3 regions of the Shinella sp. HY16 genome follow, and region 3 is predicted to be linked to each of the others. Evidence: predicted binding sites of a transcription regulator. Region 3 holds the regulator's gene; each other region holds the start of a gene.
The links. Region 3 encodes PhoB, which activates phosphate uptake and scavenging genes when phosphate is short. Its sites were predicted from a motif close to TGTCATNNANCTGTCAT; they were not measured.

Region 1: K0P03_RS17865 (DUF2794 domain-containing protein) is a predicted target of PhoB. The motif match lies at 1,113-1,129, and genes of this name have one in related genera.
Region 2: K0P03_RS24570 (alkaline phosphatase) is a predicted target of PhoB. The motif match lies at 2,150-2,166, and genes of this name have one in related genera.

What each region holds. Positions count from the first base shown of each region.
Region 1 covers NZ_JAHYXL010000001.1:3,628,296-3,632,730, forward strand. The annotation lists gene K0P03_RS17860 (DUF1223 domain-containing protein) at 21-740, shown strand; gene K0P03_RS17865 (DUF2794 domain-containing protein) at 1,150-1,524, shown strand; gene K0P03_RS17870 (GNAT family N-acetyltransferase) at 1,529-2,080, opposite strand; gene pyc (pyruvate carboxylase) at 2,222-4,435, opposite strand, start outside.
Region 2 covers NZ_JAHYXL010000002.1:874,700-879,134, forward strand. The annotation lists gene K0P03_RS24555 (LysR family transcriptional regulator) at 1-41, shown strand, start outside; gene K0P03_RS24560 (FAD-dependent oxidoreductase) at 192-1,310, shown strand; gene K0P03_RS24565 (hypothetical protein) at 1,493-2,107, shown strand; gene K0P03_RS24570 (alkaline phosphatase) at 2,219-3,973, shown strand; gene K0P03_RS24575 (hypothetical protein) at 4,045-4,435, shown strand, end outside.
Region 3 covers NZ_JAHYXL010000001.1:109,105-113,539, reverse strand. The annotation lists gene K0P03_RS00545 (aspartate aminotransferase family protein) at 1-744, opposite strand, end outside; gene K0P03_RS00540 (GcrA family cell cycle regulator) at 1,168-1,704, shown strand; gene phoB (phosphate regulon transcriptional regulator PhoB) at 1,843-2,526, opposite strand; gene phoU (phosphate signaling complex protein PhoU) at 2,545-3,273, opposite strand; gene pstB (phosphate ABC transporter ATP-binding protein PstB) at 3,325-4,140, opposite strand; gene pstA (phosphate ABC transporter permease PstA) at 4,154-4,435, opposite strand, start outside.

The sequences.
Region 1 (4,435 bases), 3.5 Mb from region 3:
ACTGTCTGGCGATCCTGCTGATGCTGGGAGCCGGCATTGACGCTGCCCATGCCGGGGAGACCATTCGTCCCAAGGGTGTCGTCGAGCTGTTCACCAGCCAGGGGTGCTCGTCCTGCCCGCCCGCCGACAAGGCGCTGGAGACGCTGGCGCGCGAGGGCGAGGTGGTCGCGCTCTCCTACCATGTCGACTACTGGAACTATCTCGGCTGGGCCGACACGCTCGCCTCCAAGGACAATACCGACCGGCAATATGCCTATGCCCGCATGTTCGGCCGCAACGGCGTCTACACGCCGCAAGCCGTGCTGAACGGCCGCGAGCACATCAACGGCGCCGACATCACCGGCATCCGCTCGCGGATCAGCGCCATGCCCGGCGAGAGCAAGGGCCTCGAAGTGCCTGTCGATGTCGAGGTGAAGAACGACGAACTGCGCATCCGCGTCGGCCCCGGCGAAGGCAAGGCCAACATCGTCATCGCCTATTTCGAGCGCGAGCGCACGATCAACATCGACAAGGGCGAGAACCGCGGCAAGACCGTGAACTACTGGCACGCCGTCACCGACATGGAGACGATCGGCATGTGGGAGGGCAAGGAGACCAACCTGGTCCTGCCTGCCGACATGCTGAAGAAGAAAAAGAAGTCCGGCGGCTGCGCCGTGCTGCTCCAGCGCATGCGCACGGCCGATACGCCCGGCGCCATCCTGGGCGCGACGGTGCTGACCGGCGACAAGGCTACGCGATAACATCCGCATAGGGCGCAGCGCCTGCGGGCTGCTTTGCGGAAACAGTTTGGGAAAAACGAACAACCTGGAGCGCGCAAGCGTTTCAGGGGAGGTCCGGTCCGGCTTCTTCGAGGGGCTTGGGGCTTGAGGGTTCGAAGAAAGACGGACCGGACCTGGACGAAGTCACCGGCAACGGAATACAGGGCGACTTCGACAGACGCCGCCCGTACCGCGCCGGCTTCCCGCACAAGGCAGCGGGCCGGTACAAGCTGCGACCGGCGAACTCTCTCCTGTAATTTGGGCGTCTGTTTGTCTGAATTGCGGCGAGACGGATTTTTGCGAAACCGCCCGGATCGACCAGCCGCCTTGCATTTCGACACCGCTCAGGCACACTGTCATCGAGCCGTCATGCACCAAGCGCGGAGATTCGATGACCGACCAGCCGGATTTGCAGGCTTCCAACGTCGTGGTCGACCTGCTGGACTATCGAAACGGCAGGGACCCGCTGCCGGTGACCTTCCATCGACGCGAGCTCGACGCAATCCTCTGGGTCTACGGCCGCATGGTCGGCGAGGGAGAGTGGCGGGATTATGCCATCGACCATCTGCGCGACAGGGCGGTGTTCTCTGTCTTCAAGCGTTCCGGCGAAATGCCGCTCTACCGCATCGAGAAGAACCCCAAGCTCGCTGCCAAGCAGGGTGCCTACAGCGTCATCAACACGCACGGCACCATCCTGAAGCGCGGCCATGAGCTGAAACAGGTGCTGAAGGTCTTCGACAAGGTGCTCCGTCTCGTCGAGACGTGAAGCCTTACGCCATCGTTCCCGGAAAAACCGCCGCCGAGGGCTCGGTTTGCGCACCGTCGCCGAGCGCGCGCTGCATGAAGACCGTGTCGAGCCAGCGCCCGTGCTTGAAGCCGGTTGCCGTCATGTGACCGCTATGCACGAAACCCGCCGCGCTGTGCACGGCGATGGAGGCGGGGTGCGCCCCACCGATGACCGCCACCATCTGCCGGAAGCCGAGCTCCGTGCAGCGGCGGATCAGTTCGGCCAGCAGCGCCTTGCCGACGCCCTTGCCGCGTGCTTCCGGCGCCAGATAGACCGAATCCTCGACCAGCCAGCGATAGGCCGGCCGCGTGCGGAAGGCCGACGCATAGGCATAACCGAGGATGAGGCCGGTCTGCTCCACCGCAACGATGTAGGGATAGCCCCTGTCGGTGATCGCCTTGAATCGAACTTCCATCTCGTCGAGCGACGGCGGGTCGATCTCGTAGCTCGCCACCCCGTTCAGCACGGATTCGCGGTAGATTTCGGTGAAGGCGGAAATATCGCCGAGGGCGGCGGTGCGGATGACGAAGCTCATGGAAGCCTCAAGGTCTCGAAGGCGATTTCAGAAAAAGCGAGCGCCGGTTTTGCGTCCGAAACGGCCTGAAAACAAGAGAAGGATGTGGAATGGAGCGCCCATCCCACATCCTTTCTCGATTTTACATCCTCACACCGCCGGTCAGGCGCCGTAGACGATCAAAAGGTCCTTGGCATCGATCTGGTCGCCGGCGCGCACCAGAACCTCGGAAATCGTGCCGTCCTTTTCCGCATGCAGCGCCGTTTCCATCTTCATCGCCTCGATGGAGAGCAGCACGTCACCGGCCTTGACCGACTGACCGGCCGAAACCGAGACCGTCGAGATGACGCCGGGCATCGGCGCGCCGAGGTGTGCGGCATTGGCGGTATCGGCCTTGCGGCGCACGGCCGAGGTGGCGGCGCGGTTGCGATCCGGCACCTTGATGAGGCGCGGCTGGCCGTTCAGCTCGAAGAACACCTTGACCATGCCCTGCGCGTCCGGCTCGCTCCTCGCCTGGTGCAGAATGACGAGGGACTTGCCCTTCTCGATTTCCGGCTGGAGCTCCTCACCCGGCGCAAGCCCGTAGAAATAGGCCGGCGTCGGCAGCACGCTGACCGGACCGTACATGTCGGCGGCCGTTGCGTAGTCGGTGAAGACCTTCGGATACATCAGATAGGAGGCGAACTCGAAATCGTCGACCTTGCGCTCCAGCTTGTCTTCGATCGCCTTGCGCTCGGCATCGAGATCGGCGGCCGGCAGCAGCGAGCCGGGCACGGCCGTATAGGCCGCCTCGCCCTTCAACGCCTTCTTCTGGAGGCCTGCCGGCCAGCCGCCCGGGGGCTGGCCGAGGTCGCCCTTCAGCATGGAGACGACGGAATCCGGGAAGGCGATGTCTTTTGCCGGGTTTTCCACGTCGGCCACGGTGAGATCCTGGCTGACCATCATCAGCGCCATGTCGCCGACCACCTTGGACGACGGCGTCACCTTGACGATGTCGCCGAACATCTGGTTGGCGTCGGCATAGGCCTGGGCGACACGGTGCCACTTGGTCTCGAGGCCGAGCGAGCGCGCCTGTTCCTTGAGATTGGTGAACTGGCCGCCCGGCATCTCGTGCAGGTAGACTTCCGAGGCCGGCCCCTTGAGGTCGCTTTCAAAGGCAGCGTACTGGAAGCGGACGGCCTCCCAGTAGAAGGAAATGCGACGGATCCATTCCGGATCAAGGCCCGGATCCCGTTCGGACCCCTTCAACGCCTCGACGATCGAGCCGAGGCAAGGCTGGGACGTGTTGCCGGACAGTGCGTCCATCGCCGCATCCACCACGTCGGCACCGGCTTCGACGGCCGCAAGCACGGTCGCGGCCGCGATACCCGACGTGTCGTGGGTATGGAAATGGATCGGCAGGTCCGTTGCCTCGCGCAGCGCCTTGAAGAGCACGCGCGCGGCCGCCGGCTTCAGGAGACCGGCCATATCCTTGACCGCGATCATATGAGCGCCGGCCTTTTCGAGATCGCTCGCAAGGGCCGTGTAGTATTTCAGGTCGTATTTCGGGCGGGCGGAATTGAGAAGGTCGCCGGTATAGCAGATCGCCGCCTCGCAGATGCGGTTCTCCTCCGCCACCGCGTCCATCGACACACGCATGTTGTCGACCCAGTTGAGGCAGTCGAAGACGCGGAAAACGTCGATGCCGCCCTTCGCCGCCTGACGGACGAAGTATTTGACGACATTGTCGGGATAGTTCTTGTAGCCGACGCCGTTCGCTCCGCGCAGCAGCATCTGGAGCAGCAGGTTCGGCGCGTCCTCGCGGATGCGGGCGAGGCGATCCCACGGGTCTTCCGTCAGGAAGCGCATGGAGACGTCGAAAGTGGCGCCACCCCAACATTCCAGCGAGAAGAGCTGCGGCAACGCCCGCGCATAGGTACCGGCGACACGCGCGATGTCGTGGGTGCGCATGCGGGTGGCCAGCAGCGACTGATGACCATCGCGCATGGTCGTATCGGTGAGGAAGACCTGGTTCTGCGCGCGCACCCATTCGGCAAACTTCTTCGGCCCGAGCTCGTCGAGCTTCTGCTTGGTGCCGGCAGGGATATCGCCCTCGATGAAGGGCACGACGGGCTTGGCGACATCGGCCGGCGGCTTCGGACGGCCCTTGGCTTCCGGGTGGCCGTTGACGGTGACGTCGGCGAGATAGGTGAGCAGTTTCGTCGCGCGGTCCTGGCGCTTCACCTGCTGGAAGAGCTCCGGCGTCGTGTCGATGAAGCGGGTCGTATAGCTGTTGTCACGGAATTTCTCGTGGCCGATTATCGCCTCGAGGAAGGTGAGATTGGTGGCGACACCGCGGATGCGGAACTCGCGCAGCGCGCGGTCCATGCGGGTGAT
Region 2 (4,435 bases), on a different contig from region 3:
TGCTGGTCGGGACCTGGCAGGGCGCCGGGGCCGACGATTGAGGGCATCGACAGGCTCATCGCACGCAATATGCGGCAAGGTCTGGGCAGCACCACGCGCGGACGGCTTGACTGTCCTGGCTGCGCCCGGTTTCCTCCAGGGCAGCAATGGGATACCGAAGGGTGCGAGCAGCCGAAGCAACGGGGATCGATTTGCCATCGCCATCCACAACACCAGCAAACGAGGCGAGCCTGCGCGCCGCCATCAAGATCGACATCGTTGTGATCGGCGCTGGCCAGGCCGGATTGTCCTCGGCCTACCACTTGCTGCAGCTCGGCCTCAAACCGGGCCGCAACTTCATCGTGCTCGACAGGAACGAGAAGCCGGGCGGCGCCTGGCAACACCGCTGGCCCTCGCTGACGCTGAGCACCGTCAACCGCGTGCACGACCTGCCGGGCATGGGCTTTACCGAAGTGGTGCCGGCGGGGGAGACCGAGGCCAAGGCGTCCGTCGCAGTGCCCGACTATTTCGCCGCCTACGAAGAACGCTTCCGGTTGCCCATCTACCGCCCGGTCACGGTCAAGGTGGCCTGCGACCGTTTCGAAAGGCTGCGGGTGGAGACGGATCGCGAAGCCTTCTCCGCGCGTGGCCTCATCAACGCCACCGGAACCTGGGAGAACCCGCAAATCCCCGACTATCCCGGTGCCGCGTTGTTCCAGGGCAGACAGCTTCATTCGCGTGACTACCACACAGCCGAGGAATTTGCGGGCCAGCATGTCATCATCGTCGGCAGCGGCATTTCCGCACTCCAGCATCTCGACGAAATCTCCAAGGTCACGACGACAAGCTGGGTCACGCGCCGTGAACCGCAGTTTCGCGAGACGCCGTTCACGCCGGAAGACGGCCGCGCAGCCGTCGCCATCGTCGAGGACAAGGTGCGCAACGGCCTGGTCCCGGGCTCCGTCGTCTCCGTCACCGGCATTCCCTGGACACCCGCGCTGCGGGCCGCCGCCGCGCGGGGCGCTCTGGAACGCCTGCCCATGTTCAGCGAGATCACCGCGCAGGGGGTGCGCTGGCCGGATGGCGCGGAGCAGAAGGCCGATGTCATCCTCTGGGCAACCGGCTTTCGCAGTGCACTCGACCATCTCGCGCCCCTGCAGCTGCGCGGGGAGAACGGCGGGATCGTCATGACCGGGCGCCTCGCCACGCAGGTGGAGAAGGACCCGCGCATCCATCTCGTCGGCTATGGCCCCTCCGCCTCGACCATCGGCGCCAACCGCGCAGGCGCGGCGGCGGCCCGGGCGCTTGCGACTTATCTCGACCTGTTGTGAACCCGGCGGAACTCCCGTCTTCCTGGTCCATCCTAAACCCGCCGATGCGGGCACTCGAAGACGGCCACTTCACCGGACGATACTTCGCCCACACCAGATTCGCCCTCGGCGAGAGGAAGGGAGACGCGGCATTGCGCTTGAGGATAGGGTAGGGCACCGTCATTCGAGCGAGATGGAGCGCCATGCCTCTTCAAAACCGCGTCACGCCCTTTGGCGAGATCGTCGCGCTGCCGCAGCGGGGCCTCTTTACCGGCAATCGGGGCATCCTTCACGATCCGGCGACGAAGACACTGCTTTCGAAGCGCTGGACGTCGAAGGCCTGGCTCATCTGCCTCTGTGATTTTCAGGATCGCCGGCGGCCGGTCATGGGGGGACGGAGCTGGACCGAACTGTTCTTCCTCGACGAGGCGGTCGCACTTGCCGCCGGCCATCGGCCCTGCTTTTTCTGCCGGCGGGGATCCGCATTGCACTTCCAGGCATGCTGGGCAACCGCGAAAGGCGAGACGCTGCCCTCCGCGGGCACGATGGACGCGGTCCTGCACGGTGAGCGCCTGGACCGCCGACGCAAGCGCCTGCATCCGATCGCCGGGCCGCTGGCAAAGCTTCCCGATGGGGTCGTCCTTGCGGCAGCCGGGCACGCCTACACGCTTCGTGGCGGTCTTGCCCATCGCTGGACAGTCGAAGGCTACGCGCCGCCGCAACACCTCGGCAAGGCGGACGCCCTGCTGACCCCGCCATCGACGGTCCTGGCGCTTGGTGCCGGCTATCGGCCCGTCTTCCATCCGTCGATTGGCTGAAAGCCCGATGCAGGCACTTTGGTCACAGCATGGTCACCGCGGTGTAATACGCCTGTCATGCTCGCTTTCTATGCGCTGGGAGGCAACGCACCGCTCAAGAGAGGTTCTCCCATGCGCAAACTCATCCTCGCCCTGGCATCGGCAACGTTCCTGGCCGGCGCCGCAAACGCTGCAACCGTCTATCCCATCGACCGGGCGACGATCCTCATCGGCTCGCCGTTCGATTTCAAGGTCGAATTCGATGCCGTGGTGAAGCCGGAAGACGTCAAGGTCACGGTCAACGGCAAGGATTATGCGGAGATTTTCGGCAAGGCCGCCGAATTCGTCGCGGAAGAGAAGGGCGCTGAGGACAAGGTGCTGGGGTCGGCGCTCATCCTGCGCGATCTCGCAATCGGCACGGCCGGCGCGTACAAGGTCGAGGTTTCCGCCGGCAGCGAAACGCAGTCGGTCAACTGGGATGTCTATGAGACTGTCGCCCAGCCGAAGGCGAAGAACATCATCTTCCTGATCGCCGACGGCCTCTCCGTCGCGCATCGGACCGGTGCACGCATCATGTCCAAGGGCATGACCGAGGGCAAGGCGAACGGCCGCCTGGCAATGGACGACATCCCGCCCGTCGCCTTCATCGGCACGTCTTCCACCCATTCGATCGCCACCGACAGCGCCAACACCATGTCGGCCTACATGACCGGCCACAAGTCGCGCGTCAACGCGCTCGGCGTCTACGCCGACCGCACGCCGGCCAGCCTCGACGATCCGAAGGTCGAGACCATTGCCGAGGCCCTGCGTCGGAACACCAAGAAATCCATCGGCATCGTCACCACTTCGGAGGTAGAGGACGCGACACCCGCTGCACTCGTCGCGCATACCCGCAAGCGGGCCGACAAGGCCGATATCGTCGGCATGATGCTCGACGTCAAGCCGGACGTGCTGCTCGGCGGCGGCTCGGCCTATTTCCTCTCGAAGGACGTGCCGGGCTCCAAGCGCAAGGACGACAAGGACTACATCGCTGAGTTCCGTAATGCCGATTATGCAATCGCAACCGACAAGGCCGAGCTTGACGCGGCCGCCGGTTCGAACCAGGAGCGCCTGCTTGGCCTGTTCCACACGGGCAATCTGGACGTGACGCTCGATCGCGAATTCCTCAAGAAGGGCACGGTCGACAAGTTCCCGAACCAGCCCGGCCTCGTCGACATGACCAAGACCGCACTCGACAAGCTCTCGAAGAACCCGGAGGGCTTCTTCCTGATGGTGGAGGCCGCCTCCGTCGACAAGATGAGCCATCCACTCGACTGGGATCGCGCTCTCGTCGAAACGATCGAGTTCGACAAGGCCGTGGGTATCGCCCGCGAGTTCGCCGAGAAGAACCCGGACACGCTGATCATCGTGACCGGTGACCACACGCATGGAGTCGCCATCATCGGCACGGTCGACGACGAGAAGCCCGGCGAAGAGATGCGCGAAAAGGTCGGCACCTATGACAGCGCCGGCTTCCCGAACTACGAGGACAAGGACGGCGACGGCTATCCTGATCGCATCGACGTCTCGCGCCGCCTGTTCCTGGCCGCCAACAACGGGCCGGATCACTACGAGACCTTCCGCCCGAAGCTCGACGGCCCCTTCGTCCCGGCCGTGCAGAACGAGGCGAAGGAATATGTCGCCAACGAAGCCTACAAGGACGTGCCCGGCGCGGTCTTCGTCCCGGGCAACATCCCGAAGGAAGACGACACGGGCGTGCATGCGGTCGATGACGTCGTGCTGCAGGCCGCCGGTCCGGGCTCCGAAGGGTTCCGCGGCTACATGGAACAGAGCGACGTCTATCGCGTGCTGGCCGACGCCTTTGCCCTCGGCGTGCCGAAGGATTGAGTGGCGTCTTGTGGACAGGCGGCCCGCGCCGCCTGTCCACAACCTTACAGATGAAAGAAGGAAGCCTGGTCATGACGAAGACAGACCCTGTGTCGCTCGAAAGGCGGGGCCTGCTCTTGACGCTCGCGGCCTTGCCCATGCTTGCCCTCCCCCGCATCGCCATGGCCGGCGAAACGCTCGGCTTTGGCGAGCTCTACAAGCGTTTCGGCGTCCTCGGTCTCGAATTCTCGGACAAGGTCAAACGGCTCTCCGGGCAGCAGGTGGCCGTGAAGGGCTTCATGGCGCCGCCGCTGAAGGCCGAGGCGAACTTCTTCGTGCTTACCGAAATTCCAATGTCGCTCTGCCCCTTCTGCTCCTCCGATGCCGACTGGCCGGACAATATCCTCGTCGTCTATCTCGCCGAGCGGCAGACCTTCGTGCAGTACAATGCGCCGATCGAGGCACAGGGTATGCTGGAATACG
Region 3 (4,435 bases):
GCCGATACCCTTGGCAATCGCCATGATGTCAGGCGCGACCCCTGCCCATTCGTGAGCGAAGAGCCGCCCCGTGCGACCGACGCCGGTCTGCACCTCATCGAGGATGAGCAGCAGGCCGTATTCGTCACAGAGCTGGCGCAGCTCCTGCATGAACTCCTTCGACACCGGGCGCAGCCCGCCCTCGCCCTGCACCGGCTCGATCAGGATACCGGCCGTTTCCTCGGTGATCGCGTCCTTGACGGCCGTGATGTCGCCGAAGGGGACCTTGAGAAAGCCCGGCGCCTTGGGGCCGAAGCCCTCGATGTATTTTTCCTGACCGCCGGCGGCGATCGTCGCGATCGTGCGCCCGTGGAAGGCACCCTCGAAGGTGATGATGTGGTACTTGCCGGGATGGCCCTTGGCAAAATGGTAGCGCCGGGCGGTCTTGATCGCACATTCCAGCGCCTCTGCACCTGAATTGGTGAAGAACACCTTGTCGGCGAACGTGGCCTGCGTCAGCCGGCTGCCGAGGCTTTCCTGGCCCGGAACCTCATAGAGGTTCGACAGGTGCCAGACCTTGTCGGCCTGCTCCTTCAGCGCGGCGACGAGATGAGGATGCGCATGGCCGAGCGAGTTGACGGCAACACCGGCGGCAAAATCGAGATATCGCTCGCCATCTTCGGTGGTCAGCCACACGCCCTCCCCGCGCGTGAACCGGAGCGGCGCACGCATGTAGGTTTCATAGAGCGGCGCGACATCGGCCATGCGTGGATCCTCCGAAAAGAGATGCGGAAAAACAGAAATGCAACTTGACTTTTCCAAGCCTCAGAAAAACCAAAAGCCGCCTTTCGGCGGCATGCCGCACTATCAGCATTTCATGTTGGGATGTCAACAAAATCGCACCCGAAATGGCGCTGAACATCCCGCAAGGTGAGGATTCGCGACGCGCATGGAAGGTGTCTCTATCGAGTCACACCCGACCAGCAAGTTGGGGAAAACTCCGAAATCGATTCGCCCGGATTCCGGCGACTCTTGTCACAGAGTCCACCGGTCTCTAGGTTAAAGACCAATTACTAGACTGCATGCGGCGGAACTAGTCAGCAAGAGAGTTAGGGCGTTCAGGTTCCGGACCCGTCCGGAGCACGACGAGGGATTCCCGCATCCTGAACGCCGAGCGGAGACAAAAACATGAACTGGACAGACGAGCGCGTCGAGAAACTCAAGAAGCTCTGGAGCGAGGGCCTGAGCGCGAGCCAGATCGCGGCGCAGCTCGGCGGCGTCAGCCGCAATGCCGTCATCGGCAAGGTGCACCGGCTGAATCTGCCCGGTCGCGCCAAGGCCGGCGGCACCCAGACCGCGACACGCGCCAAGCGTCCGGCTCCGGCGACGCCGCGTCCGTCGAACTTCGCTGCCCGTCCCGTCGCCGCCCGCCCGGTCGCCCGTCCGGCCGGCAACGCCATTGTCAAGGAAGAGATCGACGCCGATTTCGAAATGCAGGCCGAGACCCTTCCGGTTCCGGCCAACCGCAACAACGTGGTCGTACCGATGTCGCGTCGTCTCGAGCTGACCCAGCTCACCGAGCGCACCTGCAAGTGGCCGATCGGAGACCCGCTCAACGACGACTTCCACTTCTGCGGCAACGAGTCCCCCGACAATTCGCCCTACTGCACCTACCACCAGCGCCTCGCCTACCAGCCCTCGGCCGAGCGCCGCCGGATGCGATAACATCTACCACGGCAGAAAATGCGATGCGGACCCGAAAGGGTCCGTTTTCGTTTGAGATGGTGGTGCCTCTACTATTCCCCCAAAACGCAAACAGGCCCCTGAGGGCCCATTTCCGTCCTTGGGAGGAATTCCGTTCGCTCAGGTTTCCAGCGAATAGCCGGCGCCGCGGACCGTGCGGATGACGTCCTGCATGTTGGCGAAGTTGAGCGCCTTCCGCAGACGCCCGACATGCACGTCGACGGTGCGCTCGTCGACATAAATGTCATGGCCCCAGACCCCGTCGAGAAGTTGCGAGCGCGAGAAGACGCGGCCGGGCGAGGTCATCAGGAACTCCAGAAGGCGGAACTCCGTCGGGCCAAGGCGGACCTCGCGGGTGCGACGATGGACGCGGTGCGTCTCGCGGTCGAGCTCGATGTCGCCGCAGCGCAGCACCGTCGAGACAACCTCGGGCTTGGCACGGCGCAGCATCGCCCGCACGCGGGCAACCAGTTCCGGCGTCGAGAAGGGCTTGACGACATAGTCGTCCGCACCGGTGGCAAGCCCGCGCACGCGCTCGCTCTCCTCGCCGCGCGCCGTCAGCATGATGATCGGCAGACGTTCGGTTTCCGGGCGCTGGCGCAGGCGTCGGCACAGCTCGATGCCGGAAACGCCCGGAAGCATCCAGTCGAGGATGAGGAGATCCGGCATGCGCTCCTGCAAGCGCATCTCGGCCTCGTCACCGTTCAGGATCGTATCGACCTCGAAACCTTCCGCTTCCAGATTGTAACGGAGGAGAACGCTCAGGGCCTCCTCGTCTTCCACGACGGCAATTCTGGGCACCATGGAGTTGAACCTTGCTCTTTACTCGGACGCGTCGGCGACATCGGCCGCGACGACGGAGGTCGAGGTATCGTCCTTCGGACGCTCACCTTCCGGCTGCGAGCCTGTTGCCATGTAGTAGATGGTTTCGGCGATGTTGGTCGCGTGGTCGCCGATGCGCTCGATGTTCTTGGCGCAGAACAGGAGATGCGTGCAGGGCGTGATGTTGCGCGGGTCTTCCATCATGTAGGTCAGGAGTTCGCGGAACAGCGAGGTATAGATCGCATCGATCTCGTCGTCGCGCTCGCGGATCGCCTTGGCCTTCTCGATCGAGCGGGTGGCATAGACGTCGAGCACTTCCTTGAGCTGCATCAGCGCGAGCTCGGCGAGATGCTCCAAGCCGCGGGCCAGCTTGCGGGGCATGCCCGAGCTCTGGACGGCGATGACGCGCTTGGCGGTGTTCTTTCCGAGATCGCCGACGCGCTCCAGTTCGGCCGCGATACGGATCGCGCCCATGATTTCGCGCAGGTCCGCCGCCATCGGCTGGCGCTTGGCGATGGTGACGATCGCCTTGTCGTTGATCTGGCGCTCTGCCGTATCAAGGATGACGTCCTCGGAGATCACCTTCTGGGCCAGCGCCGCGTCGGTCGTGACGAGAGCGCGGACGGAATCGGCGACCATCTGCTCGGCGGTGCCGCCCATTTCGGAGATGCGGCGGGAGAGGTATTTCAGTTCTTCGTCGTAGATGGAGACGATGTGGCTCGATGACATGGCTCAGTCCTTAATGCGCTCGGGTTCCAGGGATGCTCGGCGACGAAGGCGTCAGCCGAAGCGGCCCATGATGTAGTCCTGCGTGCGCTGGTCATCCGGGTTGGTGAACATCTTGTCGGTGTCGTTCTCCTCGACGAGGTTGCCGAGGTGGAACATGGCGGTGCGCTGCGAGACGCGGGCCGCCTGCTGCATCGAGTGCGTCACGATGACGATGGTGAAGTTCGCGCGCAGTTCATGGATCAGTTCCTCGACCTTGGCGGTCGCGATCGGGTCGAGCGCCGAGCAGGGCTCGTCCATGAGGATGACTTCCGGGCTGACGGCGACGGCGCGGGCGATGCAGAGGCGCTGCTGCTGGCCGCCGGAAAGGCCCGTGCCGCCTTCATGCAGGCGATCCTTCACCTCGTTCCACAGGCCGGCCTTCTGAAGGCTCTGCTCGACGATGGCGTCCATGTCGGCCTTCCCCTTGGCGAGACCGTGGATACGCGGGCCATAAGCGACGTTCTCGTAGATCGACTTCGGGAACGGGTTCGGCTTCTGGAAGACCATGCCGACGCGGGCACGCAGCTCCACGACGTCGATGTTCGGATCGTAGATATCGTCCGTATCGAGCGTGATGCGACCGGTGACGCGGCAACCGTCGATCGTGTCGTTCATGCGGTTCAGCGTGCGCAGGAAGGTCGACTTGCCGCAGCCCGACGGGCCGATAAGGGCGGTCACCGTGTTTTCGCGAACATTGAGGTTCACATCGTAGAGGGCGCGCTTCTCGCCGTAATAGACCGAGACGTCCTTGCCGATCATCTTGTAGGAAATGTCATTCATTTTCTTGTCCAGCGCTTTCTCGACTGCTGCTTCTGACATCATGTTCATATGACCGGTCCTTCTACCAGCGCCGTTCGAAACGGCGGCGCAACAGGATGGCGCCAACATTCATGAGGATGAGGAAGATGAGGAGCACGATGATGGCTCCGGAGGTGCGCTCGACGAAGGCGCGTTCCGCCTCGTTGGCCCACATGTAGATCTGCACCGGAAGCGCCGTCGCAGGGTCCATCGGCGTTGCCGGAACATCGGCGACGAAGGCGACCATGCCGATGAGAAGCAGCGGGGCAGTTTCACCGAGTGCGTGAGCAAGACCGATGATCGTGCCCGTCAGGATGCCGGGCAT